DNA from 3 places in the Streptosporangium sp. NPDC000095 genome. Region 1 is predicted to be linked to each of the others. Evidence: riboswitches for the same ligand, from Rfam matches in the RefSeq annotation. Region 1 holds a riboswitch; each other region holds the start of a gene.
The links. A riboswitch is a leader RNA that binds a small molecule or an ion and turns the genes downstream of it on or off. The one in region 1 is predicted to bind cobalamin.
Positions count from the first base shown of each region.

Region 2: it holds a riboswitch for cobalamin, as region 1 does, so the genes downstream of both, ACFY3V_RS11890 (ribonucleoside-diphosphate reductase subunit alpha) here and cobN (cobaltochelatase subunit CobN) in region 1, are expected to answer to the same signal.
Region 3: it holds a riboswitch for cobalamin, as region 1 does, so the genes downstream of both, ACFY3V_RS21110 (CbtB-domain containing protein) here and cobN (cobaltochelatase subunit CobN) in region 1, are expected to answer to the same signal.

Region 1 covers NZ_JBIAZS010000016.1:82,628-88,062, reverse strand. The annotation lists gene cobN (cobaltochelatase subunit CobN) at 1-2,326, opposite strand, end outside; cobalamin riboswitch at 2,545-2,740, opposite strand; gene ACFY3V_RS30275 (precorrin-3B synthase) at 2,762-4,324, shown strand; gene ACFY3V_RS30270 (precorrin-8X methylmutase) at 4,321-4,947, shown strand; gene ACFY3V_RS30265 (precorrin-2 C(20)-methyltransferase) at 4,968-5,435, shown strand, end outside.
Region 2 covers NZ_JBIAZS010000004.1:233,486-238,920, forward strand. The annotation lists gene ACFY3V_RS11885 (ribonucleotide-diphosphate reductase subunit beta) at 1-431, opposite strand, end outside; gene ACFY3V_RS11890 (ribonucleoside-diphosphate reductase subunit alpha) at 494-2,884, opposite strand; cobalamin riboswitch at 2,997-3,198, opposite strand; gene ACFY3V_RS11895 (tripartite tricarboxylate transporter substrate-binding protein) at 3,203-4,228, opposite strand; gene glmS (glutamine--fructose-6-phosphate transaminase (isomerizing)) at 4,320-5,435, opposite strand, start outside.
Region 3 covers NZ_JBIAZS010000009.1:132,528-137,962, reverse strand. The annotation lists gene ACFY3V_RS21120 (acyltransferase) at 1-630, shown strand, start outside; gene dop (depupylase/deamidase Dop) at 718-2,235, shown strand; cobalamin riboswitch at 2,355-2,485, shown strand; gene ACFY3V_RS21110 (CbtB-domain containing protein) at 2,520-2,714, shown strand; gene ACFY3V_RS21105 (CbtA family protein) at 2,722-3,465, shown strand; gene ACFY3V_RS21100 (histidine phosphatase family protein) at 3,462-4,034, shown strand; gene ACFY3V_RS21095 (VWA domain-containing protein) at 4,098-5,435, shown strand, end outside.

The DNA of each region.
Region 1 (5,435 bases):
CGGCGGGCACCCCGGATCCGCCGCCCCGGCCGGTCACTCCGGCCGGGCCCGCCGAGGCGCTGGCGTCGTCGCGGCCGGTGTCGTCGGCCCGGCCCAGGACCTCGGCGGTCACCTCCCCTGCCGCGGCCGGGTCCCAGCCGCGGTGTTCCATCGCCTCGACCAGGGCTCGGGCCAGGGTCTCGGCGTCGTCGACACCGATCCGTCCCGCGCTGCCGTCCTCGGCCAGGCCCAGTGCCTCGCGCAACCCGACGAGCGCCTCGCCACCCGCCCACATCTGCCGGGCGCGAAGCATGGCCAGGACCAGGTCGACGCGCGGCCCCCCTTCGGGGGCGGCTCCCAGCACGTGCAGGCCGTCGCGGATCTGAACGTCCTTGACCTCGCACAGCCAGCCGTCGATGTGCAGCAGGAAGTCGTCGAACTCGGCGTCGTGGGGACGGTCGGCGACCCCGAGGTCGTGGTCGAGCCTGGCGGCCTGGATGAGCGTCCAGATCTGGGCGCGGATCGCGGGCAGCTTGGCCGGGTCCATCGCCGCGATGGAGGCGTGCTCGTCGAGGAGCTGCTCCAGCCTGGCCATGTCCCCGTAGCTGTCGGCGCGGGCCATCGGCGGGACGAGGTGGTCGACCAGGGTGGCGTGGGCGCGGCGCTTGGCCTGGGTGCCCTCGCCCGGGTCGTTCACCAGGAACGGGTAGACGAGCGGCAGGTCGCCGAGCGCGGCGTCCGGGCCGCAGGAGGCCGACAGGCCCGCCGACTTGCCGGGCAGCCACTCCAGGTTGCCGTGCTTGCCCACGTGGACCACGGCGTGCGCGCCGAAGCCGTCGGCCAGCCAGCGGTAGGCGGCCAGGTAGTGGTGGCTGGGCGGCAGGTCGGGATCGTGGTAGATCGCGATGGGATTCTCGCCGAAGCCGCGCGGCGGCTGCACCATGACCACCACGTTGCCGGAGCGCAGCGCGGCCAGCACGATCTCGCCCTCGGGATCGCGTGAGCGGTCCACGAACAGCTCGCCGGGCGCCGGGCCCCAGTGCTCCTCCATCCGGGCGCGCAGGTCCGCGGGGAGGGTGGCGTACCACTCGGCGTACCGGCTCGCCGCGATGCGCACCGGGTTTCCCGCGAGCTGTTCCTCGGTGAGCCAGTCCTGGTCCTGCCCGCCCGCGGCGATCAGCGCGTGAATGAGCGCGTCGCCGTCCTGCCCGCTCACCCCGGGCAGCTCGTCCTCGGCGCCGATGTCGTAACCGCGCTCGCGGAGCGCGGCCAGCAGCCGTACCAGGCTGGCCGGGGTGTCCAGGCCGACGGCGTTGCCGATGCGCGCGTGCTTGGTGGGATAGGCCGACAGCATCAGCACCAGCCGCCGCTCGGCGGGCGGGATGTGCCGCAGCGCGGCGTGGCGCACCGCGATGCCCGCCACCCGCGAGGCCCGCTCGGGGTCGGCCACGTAGACGGTGAGCCCGTCCTCGTCGATCTCCTTGAAGGAGAACGGCACCGTGATGATCCGTCCGTCGAACTCGGGGATCGCGACCTGGGTGGCGGCGTCCAGCGGGGACAGGCCGTCGTCGTTCTCCTCCCAGGAGGCCCGGCTGCTCGTCAGGCACAACCCCTGCAGGATCGGCACGTCCAGCTCGGCGAGCGCGCCGACGTCCCATGCCTCGTCGTCCCCGCCCGCCGACGCGGTCGCCGGGCGGGTGCCGCCCGCGGCGAGCACGGTCACCACCAGGGCGTCCACCGTGCGCAGGACCTCCAGCAGGCCGGGTTCCGCGGTGCGCAGCGAGGCGCAGTACACCGGCAGCGCCCGCGCGCCCGCGTCCTCGATCGCCGAGCAGAGCACTTCGACGAAGGCGGTGTTCCCCGCCACGTGGTGGGCCCGGTAGTAGAGCACCCCGACGACGGGTCCGTCCTGGCCGCGCGTCTCGCGCGCGAGCGTTCCCCAGGTGGGGGTGGGCTCGGGCGCGGCGAACCCGTGGCCGGTGAGCAGCAGCGTGTCGGACAGGAAGTGATGCAGCTCGGTCAGGTTGGCCGGGCCGCCGTGGGCGAGGTAGGCGTGCGCCTCGGCGCAGACCCCGCCGGGCACGGTGGACAGCTCCATCAGCTCGGCGTCCGGCGCCTGCTCGCCGCCGAGGACGACGACGGGCCGGGGTCCGGCGAGCAGCGCGTCCAGCCCCTCCTCCCAGGCGCGGCGCCCGCCGAGCAGGCGGACCACGACCAGGTCGGCGCCCTCCAGCAGCGGCGGGAGGTCGGCGGCGGTGAGTCTGGCGGGGTTGCCGAGCCGGTAGTCCGCGCCGCTCGCGCGGGCGCTCAGCAGGTCGGTGTCGGAGGTCGAGAGCAGCAGGATCACGCGCCACACCCCGGCAGAGGAGTGGCGGTACGGCCCGCGGGAGCCGCGATGCGGCGGGAGAGCGGCGACGTCGCGGTGTGACGCGGGAACGGCGGTGTCACACCGTGATGCGGCGACCGCGATGCCGCGTCGTAGCGGGGGAACGGCGATGTCGCGGTGTGGCGGGGGAACGGCGAAAAGCGCACGGAGCTTCCTCCCTCGGGGTCCTCGCCCCGGGTCGTCGTCGGCCACGACGGCTGGAGTCTCCTGGCTCCCGGATCGGTGCTCACCCCGGCCTTCCCGTCCTTCGTCGGACAGTGGCCCGGGTGGGGTTCGCTCCCCGGTTACAGTGGCGGGACCGCGCCGGATTCACACCGGCTTCCTCCCTTGCCGTCGCCATCGATGACACTACGGCAGTCCGGGGCATTGCAAGAAACTGGCATTAACATCCTCTGAGTGTCCATTGCCGACTTTTCCGGACGATCGCGACTCGACGCGTGCCCCGGGGCCCTCCAGGTCCACCCCGCCGCGGACGGCGGCCTGGCCCGCGTCCGCATACCCGGAGGTCGCCTCACCCCCTACCAGCTGCGCGAACTCGCCGACGCCGCCACGGCGTACGGCAACGGCGTCATCGAGCTCACCTCCCGGGCGAACGTCCAGGTGCGCGGTCTCGGGCCGGAGAATCCAGAAAGCGGTCCGGAAAACGGATTCGCCGCGCGGATGGCGAGAGCGGGCCTGCTGCCCTCGGCGACACACGAGCGCATCCGCAACATCCTCGCCTCCCCGCTGACCGGAGTGGACGGACCGGCCGAACCAAACGAACCCGGCAGACCGGCTGGATCGGCCGAACCAAACAAATTCGGCAGACCGAACAGACCAACCGGACCCCCCGAACCAAGCGGAATCAACGAGCCAAGCAGGCCGAGCGGACCGAACGGCGGGGATGCTCCGAACGGCACGAAAACGAACGGCCGTGGGATCGCCGACATCACCCCTCTGATCGGCGAACTGGATCGACGACTGTGTGCTCGCCCGGCCCTCGCCGCCCTGCCGGGACGGTTCATGTTCGCCCTCGACGACGGACGGGGAGACGTGGCCGGCCTGGGCGCGGACGCCACGATCCTGCCCACGGCACCGGACGCGGCCGCGCTGCTCCTCGCCGGAACCGACACCGGCCTGCGCGTACCGCTCGACGAAGCCGTGACCGTCCTGCTCGCCACCGCCGAGGCGTTCCTCGACGAACTGGCCACCCGGGACGTCACCGCCTGGCGGATCGCCGAACTTCCCGACGGGCCCTCCCGGATCGCCACCCGGATGCGAACCGCTCTCGGACTCCCCGACACACCCCCCTTCGAACCGGTGAGACCGCACGTCGTGACCTCCGGGCCGGTCGGCGTCTTCGAGAGCACGGACCGGCGAGGGAACCGAACCGGCGTCACCGGAGAGACAGGCCCCGGAAACAGTCCCCGCCACGGAGTCGAGGACGGGGACCCGGACGATCCCCGAAGCGAGGGCTCGCGGGTGACGCTCGGGGTGGCGATCCCCCTGGGACGGCTGACCTCCGCGCAGGCACTCCTGCTCGCCGACGCCGCCTCGGGCGGGGAGATCCGGCTCACGCCATGGCGCGGTGTGGTCCTGCCCGGCCTGGACCGCGCCGAGGTCACGGGCACGGCCGCCCGTCTGGAGGCCGCCGGGCTGGTCGTCGACCCCGCCTCCCCCTGGATCGGTGTGACGGCCTGCACCGGCCGCCCCGGCTGCGCCAAATCCCTCGCCGACGTCCAGGCCGACGCCGCCACCGCCATCGGCATGGCCCCGCCGTCCACGATGGGGCCGGGCACCGATACGCTCCCCGTGCACTGGGCGGGCTGCGCCAGGCGCTGCGGCCGCCCGAGGGGACGGGTCGCGGACGTGATCGCCACCGGTGACGGTTACCGCCTGGAACTGGACGGCACCGCCCTGACCTGCTCCGGCATCGAGGAGACCGCGGCCGCGGTGGCGGCCGCCAGAGGGGAAATGTGATCGACTACGTCCGCGACGGCGCGGAGATCTACCGCCGCTCCTTCGCCACCATCCGCGCGGAAGCCGACCTGGACGGCCTGCCCGCAGACGTCGCCCGGGTCGCGGTCCGTATGATCCACGCCTGCGGGATGGTCGACCTGGTGAGCGACCTGCGCTGGTCGCCCGGTGTCGTGGCCTCGGCGCGCGAGGCGCTCCAGGCGGGCGCTCCGGTGCTCTGCGACGCCATGATGGTCGCCTCGGGGGTGACCCGGCGCCGCCTTCCCGCGGGCAACGAGGTGATCTGCACCCTCGGCGACCCCCGCGTGCCGGAGCTCGCCGCGCGGCTGGGCACCACCCGCAGCGCCGCGGCACTGGAACTGTGGCGCGACAGGCTCCAGGGCTCGGTGGTCGCGATCGGCAACGCGCCGACCGCGCTGTTCCGGCTGCTGGAGATGGTCGAGGAGGGCGCGGGCCGCCCGGCCGCCGTACTCGGCGTCCCGGTCGGCTTCATCGGCGCCGCCGAGTCCAAACAGGCCCTCGCTGAGCACCCGGCGAGGTTGGAACACCTCGTCGTGAACGGACGCCGGGGCGGAAGCGCGATGACCGCCGCCGCGGTCAACGCGATCGCGAGCGAGGAGGAGTGAGCGACGACGTGAGCACACGCGTGACCGGACGGCTGTGGGGCGTGGGACTCGGCCCCGGCGACCCCGAGCTGGTGACCGTCAAGGCCGCCCGCCTGATCGGCGAGGCGGACGTGATCGCCTTCCACAGTGCCCGCCACGGCCGCAGCATCGCCCGCTCGGTGGCCGCTCCCTACCTGCGGCAGGGGCAGGTCGAGGAGGCGCTCATCTACCCGCTCACCACCGAGACCACCGACCACCCCGGCGGCTACCAGGGGGCGATCGACGACTTCTACGCCGCCTGCGCGGTGCGGCTGGCCGCCCATCTGGACGCCGGGCGCGACGTGGTGGTGCTGTGCGAGGGCGACCCGCTCTTCTACGGCTCGTACATGCACATGCACAAGCGTCTGTCGCACCGCTACGTCACCGAGGTCGTGCCGGGCGTGACGTCGGTGAGCGGCGCCTCGGCGGTCCTGGGCCGCCCGCTGGTCGAGCGGGACGAGGTCCTGACC
Region 2 (5,435 bases), on a different contig from region 1:
TCGATCCAGCGGAAGCAGAACTCCGCCTTGTCGCGGATCGAGGGGATGTGCTCGACCGCGGCGAACGCCTTGACCCGCTCGTCGGGATCGGGCAGGTAGGTGTCCAGCAGGGTGAGGTAGAACTGGACGTGCACCGCCTCCTCGAACAGCTGCCTGCTGAGGTACAGGCGCGCCTCGGGGGCGTTGAGGTGCTGGTAGAGGTTGAGGACGAGGTTGTTGGCCACGATCGAGTCGCCGGTGGCGAAGAAGGCCACGAGACGGTTGATCAGGTGACGCTCCTCGGGCGTCATCCTCGCCAGGTCCGCCAGGTCGGAGGTGAGGTCCACCTCCTCGACCGTCCAGGTGTTGCGGATCGCGGCCCGGTAGCGCTCGTAGAACTCCGGGTAGCGCATCGGCCGCAGGGTGAGATCCATGCCGGGGTCGAGCAACATCGGAAGAATCGCCTTTCTGAAGGCTGCTGAGGACTGCTGAGGGCTGTCGACGGACCGGACGGCTACTGGCAGGCGTCGCAGTACTCGGGGTTCTCCAGGGAGCAGGCGACGGCCTCGGACACGACTTCGGACACGACCCCGGACACCGCCCCGGGCTCGGCCGCGGCCCGTTCCGCCGGGGCCGCCACGGTGGCCTGCGCGATCCGGGTGGCCGGGCGCGAGCGCAGGTAGTAGGTGGTCTTCAGGCCCGACTTCCACGCGTAGGCGTACATCGAGGAGAGCTTGCCGATGGTCGGCGTGGCCATGAAGAGGTTCAGCGACTGCGACTGGTCGATGTACGGGGTGCGCGCGGCGGCCAGGTCGATCAGCGCCTTCTGCGGCAGCTCCCAGGCGGTCCGGTAGAGCAGCCGCAGGTCGGCGGGGATCTCGGGGATGTCCTGGACCGAGCCGTCGGCGCGCTTGATCGCGTCGCGGATCGGCGCCGTCCACAGGCCGCGGGCCTGGAGGTCGCGGACGAGATAGCGGTTGACCTGGAGGAACTCCCCCGAGAGGGTCTCGCGCTTGAAGACGTTGGAGACCTGCGGCTCGATGCACTCGTAGCAGCCGGCGATGGAGGCGATCGTGGCCGTCGGCGCGATCGCGATCATCAGCGAGTTGCGCAGGCCGGTCTCCGCGATCCGCCCCCTGAGCTCCGTCCACGCGGCCGACGTCGCGGCCCCGTAGTGGTCGGGGTGCAGCACCCCGGCGGCGGCCCTGGTCTCCTCGTACGAGGGATGGCGGCCACGCTCGACGGCCAGGTCCGAGGAGGTCCGGTAGGCGGCGAGCGCGATCTCCTCGGAGATCCGGGTGGACAGCTCCAGCGCGCGCGGCGAGTCGAACGGCAGCCGCAGCGCGAACAGCACGTCGGCCAGGCCCATCAGGCCGAGCCCGATCGGACGCCACCGCCGGTTGGCCGCCTCCGCCTCGGGAGTCGGGTAGAAACCCAGGTCGATGGTCCGGTCGAGGAACCGCACCGCGGTACGGACCGTCGCGCGCAGCCGCGCCCAGTCGATCCCGTCCTCGAGGTCCCCTGACAGGTGGGCGGCGAGGTTGATCGAGCCGAGGTTGCAGACGGCGGTCTCGGCGTCGCCGGTGACCTCCAGGATCTCGGTGCAGAGGTTCGACAGGTGGATGACGTTCTCGGGCCTCGCCGTCTGGTTGGAGGTACGGTTCGCCGCGTCCTTGAAGGTCATCCAGCCGTTGCCGGTCTGGGCGAGCGTGCGCATCATCCGCCCGTACAGGGTGCGGGCGGGGATCCGCCGGGTGAAGCGGCCCTCGGCCTCGGCGGCCCGGTAGGCGTCGTCGAACGCGGCGCCGTACAGGTCGGTGAGGTGCGGGACCTCCTTGGGGTCGAACAGCGACCAGAGGCCGTCGGCCTCGACCCGGCGCATGAACTCGTCGGGGATCCAGTTGGCCAGGTTCAGGTTGTGCGTGCGGCGGGCCTCCTCGCCGGTGTTGTCGCGCAGTTCCAGGAACTCCTCGACGTCGGCGTGCCAGGGCTCCAGGTAGACGCAGGCCGCGCCCTTGCGGCGGCCTCCCTGGTTCACCGCGGCGACGCTGGAGTCGAGCGTGCGCAGCCAGGGCACGATGCCGTTGGAGTGTCCGTTGGTGCCCCGGATCAGCGAGCCCCGCGAGCGGACCCTGGTCCAGGCGATCCCGATGCCCCCCGCGTACTTCGACAGCCGCGCGACCTGCCCGTAGCGCTCGTAGATGGACTCCAGCTCGTCGCGGGGCGAGTCGAGCAGGAAGCACGAGGAGAGCTGGGGCCTGCGCGAGCCCGAGTTGAACAGCGTGGGCGAACTGGGCAGGTAGGACAGGGTGGCCATGAGCGCGTACAGCTCGGCGGCCTCCTCGACGGTCTCGGCCAGGCCGCAGGCCACCCGCAGGAAGAAGTGCTGCGGGCGCTCCAGGACCTTGCGGGTCCTCGGGTGGCGCAGCAGGTAGCGGTCGTAGACGGTGCGCAGCCCGAAGTACTCGAACCTGGCGTCCGCCTCCGGATCGACCAGCGCGTCCAGGACCGCGGCGTGGGCGGACACGAACCTCGCGAGCCCGTCGGCGACCAGCCCCGCCTCGTGGGTCGCGGCGACGGACTCGGAGAAGGCGCGGACGCCGTGCTCGGCGGCCTCGTCGGCGATCAGCTCGGCCAGCATCGCGGCGGCGACCCTGGAGTTCTCGGGATCGGTGATCACCCGGGCGGCGGCCTCGTCGATGGCCAGCCTGCGGGCGTCCGTGGCGCTCCCGGTGCTTCCGGCGCCGTCGTCGCCCGTCGCGGCCACCGCGGCGCTCCGCGCGTTCCCGGTGTTTCCCGTGCCGCGATGGCCCGACGCGGTCACCACCGCGCCTTCGACGCCGCTGTCGCCCGTCGCGGTCGCCGCCGTGCTCCCCGTCGCGGTCTCCGCCAATGCCTGTGTCACCTGGTGCCCCTCGCTCGATCGGACTCGCCCCAGGCTCCGCCGGATGGCACGCGTCCGCGAGCGATCCCGGGCACGCCGGATCGCCTCGTTCCGCGGGCCCTCCCACGAGGCCCTGGACATTCACGTCACCGGCAGGTCTTCGGACTCACGGGCGCAACGCGCATGCCTACCGGCCGTCGCTTCCCAGGTATGGATCACCCAGTGCTCAATGACGGCTTTCGTTCCCGTTCACCGCTGCGGGGCAGTCCCGGAATCTCACCGGGTTCCCTCTTGCCTCGCCCCCTGCGGGGCGAACCAGCAACGAGCAGGATCCTACATCTAGGGGCGCCTGACGCAACTACCCCAACAGGTTGTGTCGGAGGACTTCAGTAGCCCGAGCTCGTGAAGCACACCGCGGGCGCGGGCCGTCTCGGTGGCGAGCCACTGGCGAAAGTCGTCGCCGCTGAGATAGACCCGGCTCCAGCCGTGGGCCGCGCACAGGGAGCGCCAGCGTGGCGCGGCGTCGAGCCTGTCGCACAGGGCGATCGCGGCGTCCCTGTCCTCCGGGCTCATGTCCTTGGGCCCCAGCAGGCCGCACCAGTCGCTGTACTCCAGCCGGACGTCGACCTCTCTGAGCGTCGGCGCGTCGATCCCGTCGATCCGGTCGCCGGAGGAGACCGCCAGGGGCCGCATACGGCCCGCGGCGATCTCGGAGCGCAGGGCACGCGCCGATCCCAGCAGGGCCGCCACCTGGCCCACCTGGAGCGCCTCCACGGCGTCCTCGGGGGTGAGGTATCCGGCATACTCCAGCAGCCGGGTGTCCACCCCGAGGCACTTGCCGATCATGCCGTAGAGCACGTGCTCGGAGCCCCCTTCCGACCGGCCGCCGACCGCGAGCCCCGCCGGGTTCCGGCGCAACCCCGCGGCGAAGTCCTCGAAGGTCAGCAGGCGGGAGTCGGCGGGGACGACCAGGACCGCCCAGTCGCCGACCAGGCGGGCGATGGGAGTGGCGGCGTTCACCACGGCGACGGTGTTGGCGATCTCCGCGGCCGCCACCATCGGCATCGCGGTGACGAGCAGCCTGCCCTCTCGCGCGAAGGGGCCGCCGAAGGCACCGAAGGCGCCGAACGCGTCGCGAGGGGCGGAGCCCAGGGCGCCGCCCCGCTCGACGGCCATCGCGGTACGCGCCAGTCCCGCCTGGACCGCGACGGTCGCCAGCCTGCCCGCGATCCTGTCCCAGCCGTGGCCGTCGGCGGTCGGTTCGAGGAGGAGCAGGCGCTTCACCACCGAGCCGGCGTCGTTCGCGCCGCACCCCGCGGCGAGCAGCACCCCCGCCGCCAGCGCGAAAAACCCCCTACGGCGCATAAGCGCCCCTTCCCCCAAGAACCCCCCATACCACAGGTTAGTACCCCATCACTATCTGTGACGAGGTGGGGGGAGGGAAAGGGCGCGGGGCTCACTCCACCGTGACGCTCTTGGCCAGGTTCCTGGGCTTGTCGACGTCGCGGCCCAGGGCCACCGCCGCGTGGTAGGCGAAGAGCTGCAGCGGGATCGAGAGCAGGATCGGGTCCAGCTCGGTCTCGTTCTTGGGCACCACGACGCAGTCGTCGGCGAGCTTGGGGTCGGCGTCGCGGTGGCCCACCATGAGCACCCGGCCGCCCCGGGCGCGGATCTCACCCAGCGTGGTGAGGTTCTTGTCCAGCAGCTCGTCGTCGGGGACGATCGCCACCGTCGGCATGTCCGGGCCGATCAGCGCCAGTGGTCCGTGCTTCAGCTCGCTCGCCGGATAGGCCTCGGCGTGCACGTACGAGATCTCCTTGAGCTTCTGCGCGCCCTCGCGGGCCACCGGATAGCCCCTCACCCGGCCCACGAACATCATGCTCGGCGACTCGGCGTACTTGCCCGCCAGTTCCTTGATCTGCGGCTCCAGCGCCAGGATCTCCTTGATCTGGTCCGGCAGCCTGCGCAGGCCGTCGCAGATCCTGCGGCCGTCGGCGGGAGACAGGTCGCGCACCCGGCCCAGGTGCAGCGCGAGCAGCGCGAAGGCCACGGCGGTCGAGGTGAACGCCTTGGTGCTCGCCACCGAGACCTCGGGGCCCGCGTGCAGGTAGACGCCGCCGTCGCACTCGCGGGCGATCGCGCTGCCCACCGTGTTGACGATGCCGAGCACCCTGCCGCCCTTGCGCTTGAGCTCCTGCACGGCGGCGAGGGTGTCGTAGGTCTCGCCCGACTGACTGATCGCCACGTAGAGGGTGTCGGCCTCCACCACCGGGCTGCGGTAGCGGAACTCGCTCGCCGGCTCCGCGTCGGCGGGGATGCGCGCCAGTTCCTCGATGAGCTGCGCGCCGATCTGGCCCGAGTAGTAGGCGGAACCGCAGCCGATGATCTTCACTCGGCGGAACGAGCGGCTCTCCCGCGCGTCCATGTTGAGACCGCCCAGGTGGGCGATGTGGAAGCGGTCGTCCAGCCGCCCGCGCAGCGTCCTGGCCACCGTGTCGGGCTGCTCGGAGATCTCCTTGAGCAGGTAGTGCTCGTAGCCGCCGGTGTCGTAGTGCCCGGCCTCCCAGTCGAC
Region 3 (5,435 bases), on a different contig from region 1:
TTCATGGGCGTCTGGCTGCTGGCGGCCGGGTTCTTCGCCGGGAGCGACGAGGCGTGGGTCGAGCTCGTGGTCATGCCCAAGTACGCGGCGTACTTCGTCGGAGGCATGGCGTTCTTCCTGATGACGAGGTTCGGTCCCAGGCTCGTCCTGTGGTGCCTGGCCGGGATCAGCGGCGGCCTGGCCGTGAGCGCGGCGATCGACCGGGTGGCCGGGCGCGTCGAGAAGGTCGGCTACGCCGCGATGCCCGTGCCCGAGTGGGCCGTGGTCGCCACCGTGGTCGGTTTCTACGTGCTCATGGCCATGGTGGCGCTGGGATGGCTGGGATGGCTGCGCTGGCGCGGCCTGGTCGTCCTGGGCGCGCTCACCTACCCGCTCTACCTGTTCCACACCCCGGCCGCGGTCCTGATCGTCCCCGCGCTGCGGGACGTGCTGCCGCCCCCGCTGACCGCCCTGGTCACGGTGCTGGCCGCGACGGCGTTCTCCTATCTGGTGTACCGGGTGGCCGAGCGTCCGCTTCAGGAGTTCGTCAAATCCGTGCGGCGGAGAAGGGCCGCATCCCCGTCCCCGTCACAGCTCCCCGCGCTCTCCTCGATCCCCCTCGCAACGGGCGAAAAGGCTTCGGTGCCATAACTGTCCGACCACCGGGCATAGTGAAGGGTCTAGGGTCGGGAATAGATACCACGGAGAGAAACAGTCCCTGACGAACAGAGGGTGCGCATGACGGTACGGCGGGTGATGGGCATCGAGACCGAATACGGCATCTCCGTGCCCGGACAGCCGGGGGCCAACGCGATGGTGACCTCCTCTCAGGTCGTGAACGCCTATCTGGCGGCCTCGGCCGCCAGGGCACGGCGCGCGCGATGGGACTTCGAGGAGGAGAACCCGTTGCGGGACGCACGGGGGTTCGACCTCGCGCGGGAGGTGGCGGACCAGAGCCAGCTGACCGACGAGGACCTCGGCCTGGCGAACGTGATTCTCACCAACGGGGCCCGGTTGTACGTGGACCACGCCCATCCCGAATACTCCACACCCGAGTGCACCAATCCTCGGGCGGCGGTGATCTGGGACAAGGCGGGCGAACGGGTGATGCACGACGCGGCGGTTCGCGCCTCGGCGATGCCAGCCAACGCCCCGATCCAGCTCTACAAGAACAACACCGACAACAAGGGCGCCTCCTACGGCTGCCATGAGAACTACCTCATGCGCCGGGCCACCTCGTTCGCCGACATCGTCAGACACCTGACGCCGTTCTTCGTCTCCCGGCAGGTCGTCACCGGCGCGGGCAAGGTCGGCATCGGTCAGGACTCACGGGGCGAGGGTTTCCAGATCAGCCAGCGGGCCGACTTCTTCGAGGTCGAGGTGGGGCTGGAGACGACGCTCAAGCGGCCGATCATCAACACCCGGGACGAACCCCACGCCGACCCGGAGAAATACCGTCGCCTGCACGTCATCATCGGTGACGCCAACATGTCGGAGATCTCGACCTACCTGAAGCTGGGGTCCACCGCGCTCGTCCTGGCGATGATCGAGGATGGCTACTTCACCCGCGACCTCGCCGTGGACAACCCCGTCCAGGCCCTGCGCGCGGTCTCACACGACCCCACGCTCAAGTACGAGATCTCCATGCGCGACGGCCGCAAGCTGACGGCGGTGCAGCTCCAGATGGAATACCTGGAGCTCGCGCGCAAGTATGCCGAGGAGCGCAGCGCCAACGGCCTGGACGAGCCCACCAAGGACATCCTGGAGCGCTGGGAGTCGGTCCTCACCCGCCTGGCGGAGGATCCGATGCAGCTGTCCGGCGAGCTCGACTGGGTGGCCAAGCTGGAGCTTCTGGAGGGATACCGGACCCGTGACGGCCTTCCCTGGTCGCATCCGCGTCTGCAGCTCGTCGATCTCCAGTACTCCGACATCCGTCCCGACCGAGGGCTCTACAACCGGCTGGTCGCCCGGGGCCGCATGCAGCGCCTGGTGACCGAGGAGGAGGTCCAGAGGGCCATCGAGGTGCCGCCCAACGACACCCGGGCCTACTTCCGAGGCCGCTGCCTGAGCCAGTACAGCGAGTCGGTGGCCGCGGCCTCCTGGGACTCGGTCATCTTCGACATCCCCGGCCGTGAGTCGCTGCAGCGCGTCCCCACCCTTGAGCCGCTGCGCGGCACCAAGGCCCACGTGGGCGAGCTGTTCGACCGCTGCCGTACCGCCGCTGAGCTGGTGACGGCGCTCACCGGCGAGCAGTGACGTGCTGAGCGGGGCCTGAGAAGGGCCTGAGAGGGGGAGGTGGCCCGGCCGGGCCGCCTCCCCCTCTTCGCGCCTACCGGATCCCGTCAAACCGGACACCTGGATTGACGGGGGACGGAGATTCGGGATACGTTCCGGGTGCTTTGTGGCGGTGCGAGGGAAATCCGGTGAAATTCCGGTGCGGTCGCGCCACTGTAATCCGGCCCGCGAGGGCCGGGAGCCAGGTCACACTCGGCCGCCACCGACCTACGAAAAGGGACGCGTCAATCCCGGAGGAGGTGGCCGTGAGCCAGATCTCGGCACCGCACACCCAGCCCATCCCATGGCACTCGCTCACCCGCTGGCTGCTCGCCGTACCGGCGCTGCTGCTTCTCGCCTATCTGGTCACCTTCGACCAGGGGGCGATCTCCCAGGCGGGAAACTACCTGCACGAACTCATGCACGACGGACGTCACCTGCTCGGCGTACCGTGCCACTGAGCCGCAGGTGATCTCCAAACTCATCGTCCGGGGCCTCGTCGCCGGACTGCTCGCAGGGCTGCTCGCGGCCGTCTTCGCCTACACCGTCGGCGAACCACGCATCGACCAGGCCATCGCGCTCGAGGAGGCGGCCGCGGCCGCCTCCTCGGCCGAACCACACGACGACACCGGGACCGCCGCCCACTCCCACGACGACGAGGAGGAGGCCCTCGTCAGCAGGGACGGGCAGCGTTTCGGGCTCTTCCTCGCCCTCGGCCTGTACGGCCTGGCGATCGGGGGACTGTTCTCCCTCGTCTACGCGGCCGTACGCGGCCGGGCGGGACCTCGCTCGGAACCGGTGCTCGCGGTCACGCTCGCCGCCGCCGCGTTCACCTCCGTCGTCCTCATCCCTTTCATGAAATATCCCGCCAACCCACCGGCGGTCGGTGACCCGGAGACGATCGACCAGCGCACCGTGCTCTATCTGGTCGCCGTGGCCATCGGGATCCTCGCCGTCGCCGCCGGCACCGCCGCCCACCGCTACGCCTCGCGGAGTGAACCGTGGGTGCGCTGGCTGTCGGCGGGCGCCGCCTTCCTGGTCCCCGTCGTCGCGGCCTGGATCCTCCTGCCGGAGATCTCGGAGGTGCCCCAGGGCTTCCCCGCCGATCTCCTGTGGGACTTCCGGATCGCCTCGATAGGAACCCAGGCGGTCTTCTGGGCCGGTGTCGGCGCGCTGTTCGCCTTCGCCGCACGCAGGCGCGGCCCGGTGTGACGACCCCCTCGGGGGTCACCCGCCTGCTCCTGGTCTGCCACGCCTCCACCTCGGCGACGGCGCGGGCCGCGTTCCCCGTCGACGAACCACTCGACGAACGCGGCCTGCGCCGGGCCGAGAGGATGGCGCGGTACCTCGGCTGGGCAGACCCCGGTCCCGCGGCCTGCCCGGCCGAGCTGCGCTGCGTTCAGACGGCGGCGGCGCTCGGCCTGCGGGCGGAGCACGACCCGCTGCTCGCCGACTGCGACCACGGCCGCTGGAGTGGCATGACGCTCGGCGAGGTCGAGGCCGCGGAGCCCGAGGCGCTCGCCTCCTGGCTCGGCGATCCGGGCGCGGCGCCGCACGGCGGGGAGTCGATCACCGCGCTCCTCGCCAGGGTTTCCGGCTGGCTCGCCCTCCGTACTCCCGGCAGGGCCGTCGCGATCACCCATCCGGCGGTCATCCGTGCCGCGGTCGTCCACGTCCTCGGCGCCCCCGCCCGCTCCTTCTGGCGCGTCGACGTCGCGCCGCTGGCCCGGGTGGCACTCACCGGGCGCGGCGGGCGCTGGCGGCTCAGCCACCTCCCCTGACGGCGCGACCACCCGACGACGTGAACGCGATGAACATCCCGACGATGCGAAGGAGATCCCAAGGTGCGCAACCCCCGCTATCCCTTCACCGCGATCGTGGGGCTGGAGGACCTGAAACTCGCGCTGATCCTCAACGCGGTCTCCCCTCGCGTCGGGGGAGTACTGGTCAGAGGGGAGAAGGGCACCGCCAAGTCCACGATCGTGCGGGCGCTGGCCGCTCTCCTGCCGCCTGTCGAGGTGGTGACCGGTTGCCGGTTCTCCTGCGACCCCGCCGCCCTCGACCCCGGCTGTCCCGACGGGCCACACGGGTCACACGAGGCCCCCGAGGGACCGGCGGCCCGGTCCATCAGACCCGCCCGCCTGGTCGAGCTGCCCGTCGGCGCCTCCGAGGACCGCCTCGTCGGCTCCCTCGACATCGAGCGGGCCCTCACCGAGGGCGTGAAATCCTTCGAACCCGGTCTCCTCGCGGGCGCCCACCGGGGTGTCCTGTACGTCGACGAGGTCAACCTTCTCCACGACCACCTGGTGGACCTGCTGCTCGACGCCGCGGCCCTCGGCACCTGCTACGTCGAGCGCGAGGGGGTGTCGGTACGGCACGCCGCCCGGTTCCTGCTGGTCGGGACGATGAATCCCGAGGAGGGGGAGCTGCGCCCGCAACTGCTCGACCGCTTCGGGCTGACCGTTGAGGTAAGGGCCTCGCGGGAGGCGTCCCAGCGGGCGGAGGTGGTCCGGCGCCGTCTGGCCTTCGAGGCCGACCCCGCCGCGTTCGCCGCCGCCTGGTCGGACGAGGAGCGGGCGCTGGCCACGCGCATCGCCGAGGCCCGAGCCGGGGTCGCCCAGGTCGTCCTGCCGGAGGCGGCGTTGCTCAAGATCGCCACCGTCTGCGCGGGCTTCGAGGTGGACGGGCTCCGGGCCGACCTGGTCACCGCCGGCGCGGCGATCGCGCACGCCGCCTGGCAGGGCCGCACCTCCGTCACCGCCGACGACGTCCGGGAGGCGGCCAGGCTCGCGCTCCCGCACCGTCGTCGCCGTGACCCCTTCGACGCGCCCGGCCTGGACGAGTCCAAGCTCCAGGATCTCCTGGACAGGATCCCCGACGACCCCGGCCCCGATCCTGACGGCCCCCAGGGGCCGGACGACCCCGGCGGCCCCGATCCCGGCAGAGACGAGGGAGGCCCGGAACCCGTATCCGGCGGCTCCGAGGCCGGGGACGCCACCTCGGACGACCCGGGCGGCTCTGGAGGACACGACGGCGGGGACGCCTCCCCGCACGGGGCCGCCGACGCCCGGGACACCCTCGGCGCCGAGGCGGGGGAGGCTCAGGCCGCGAAACCCCGGGAACCGTCGGAGGCGACCGGGGGAGCACCGGCCCGCGAGCAGATCGTCGACGCCGAGCCCGGG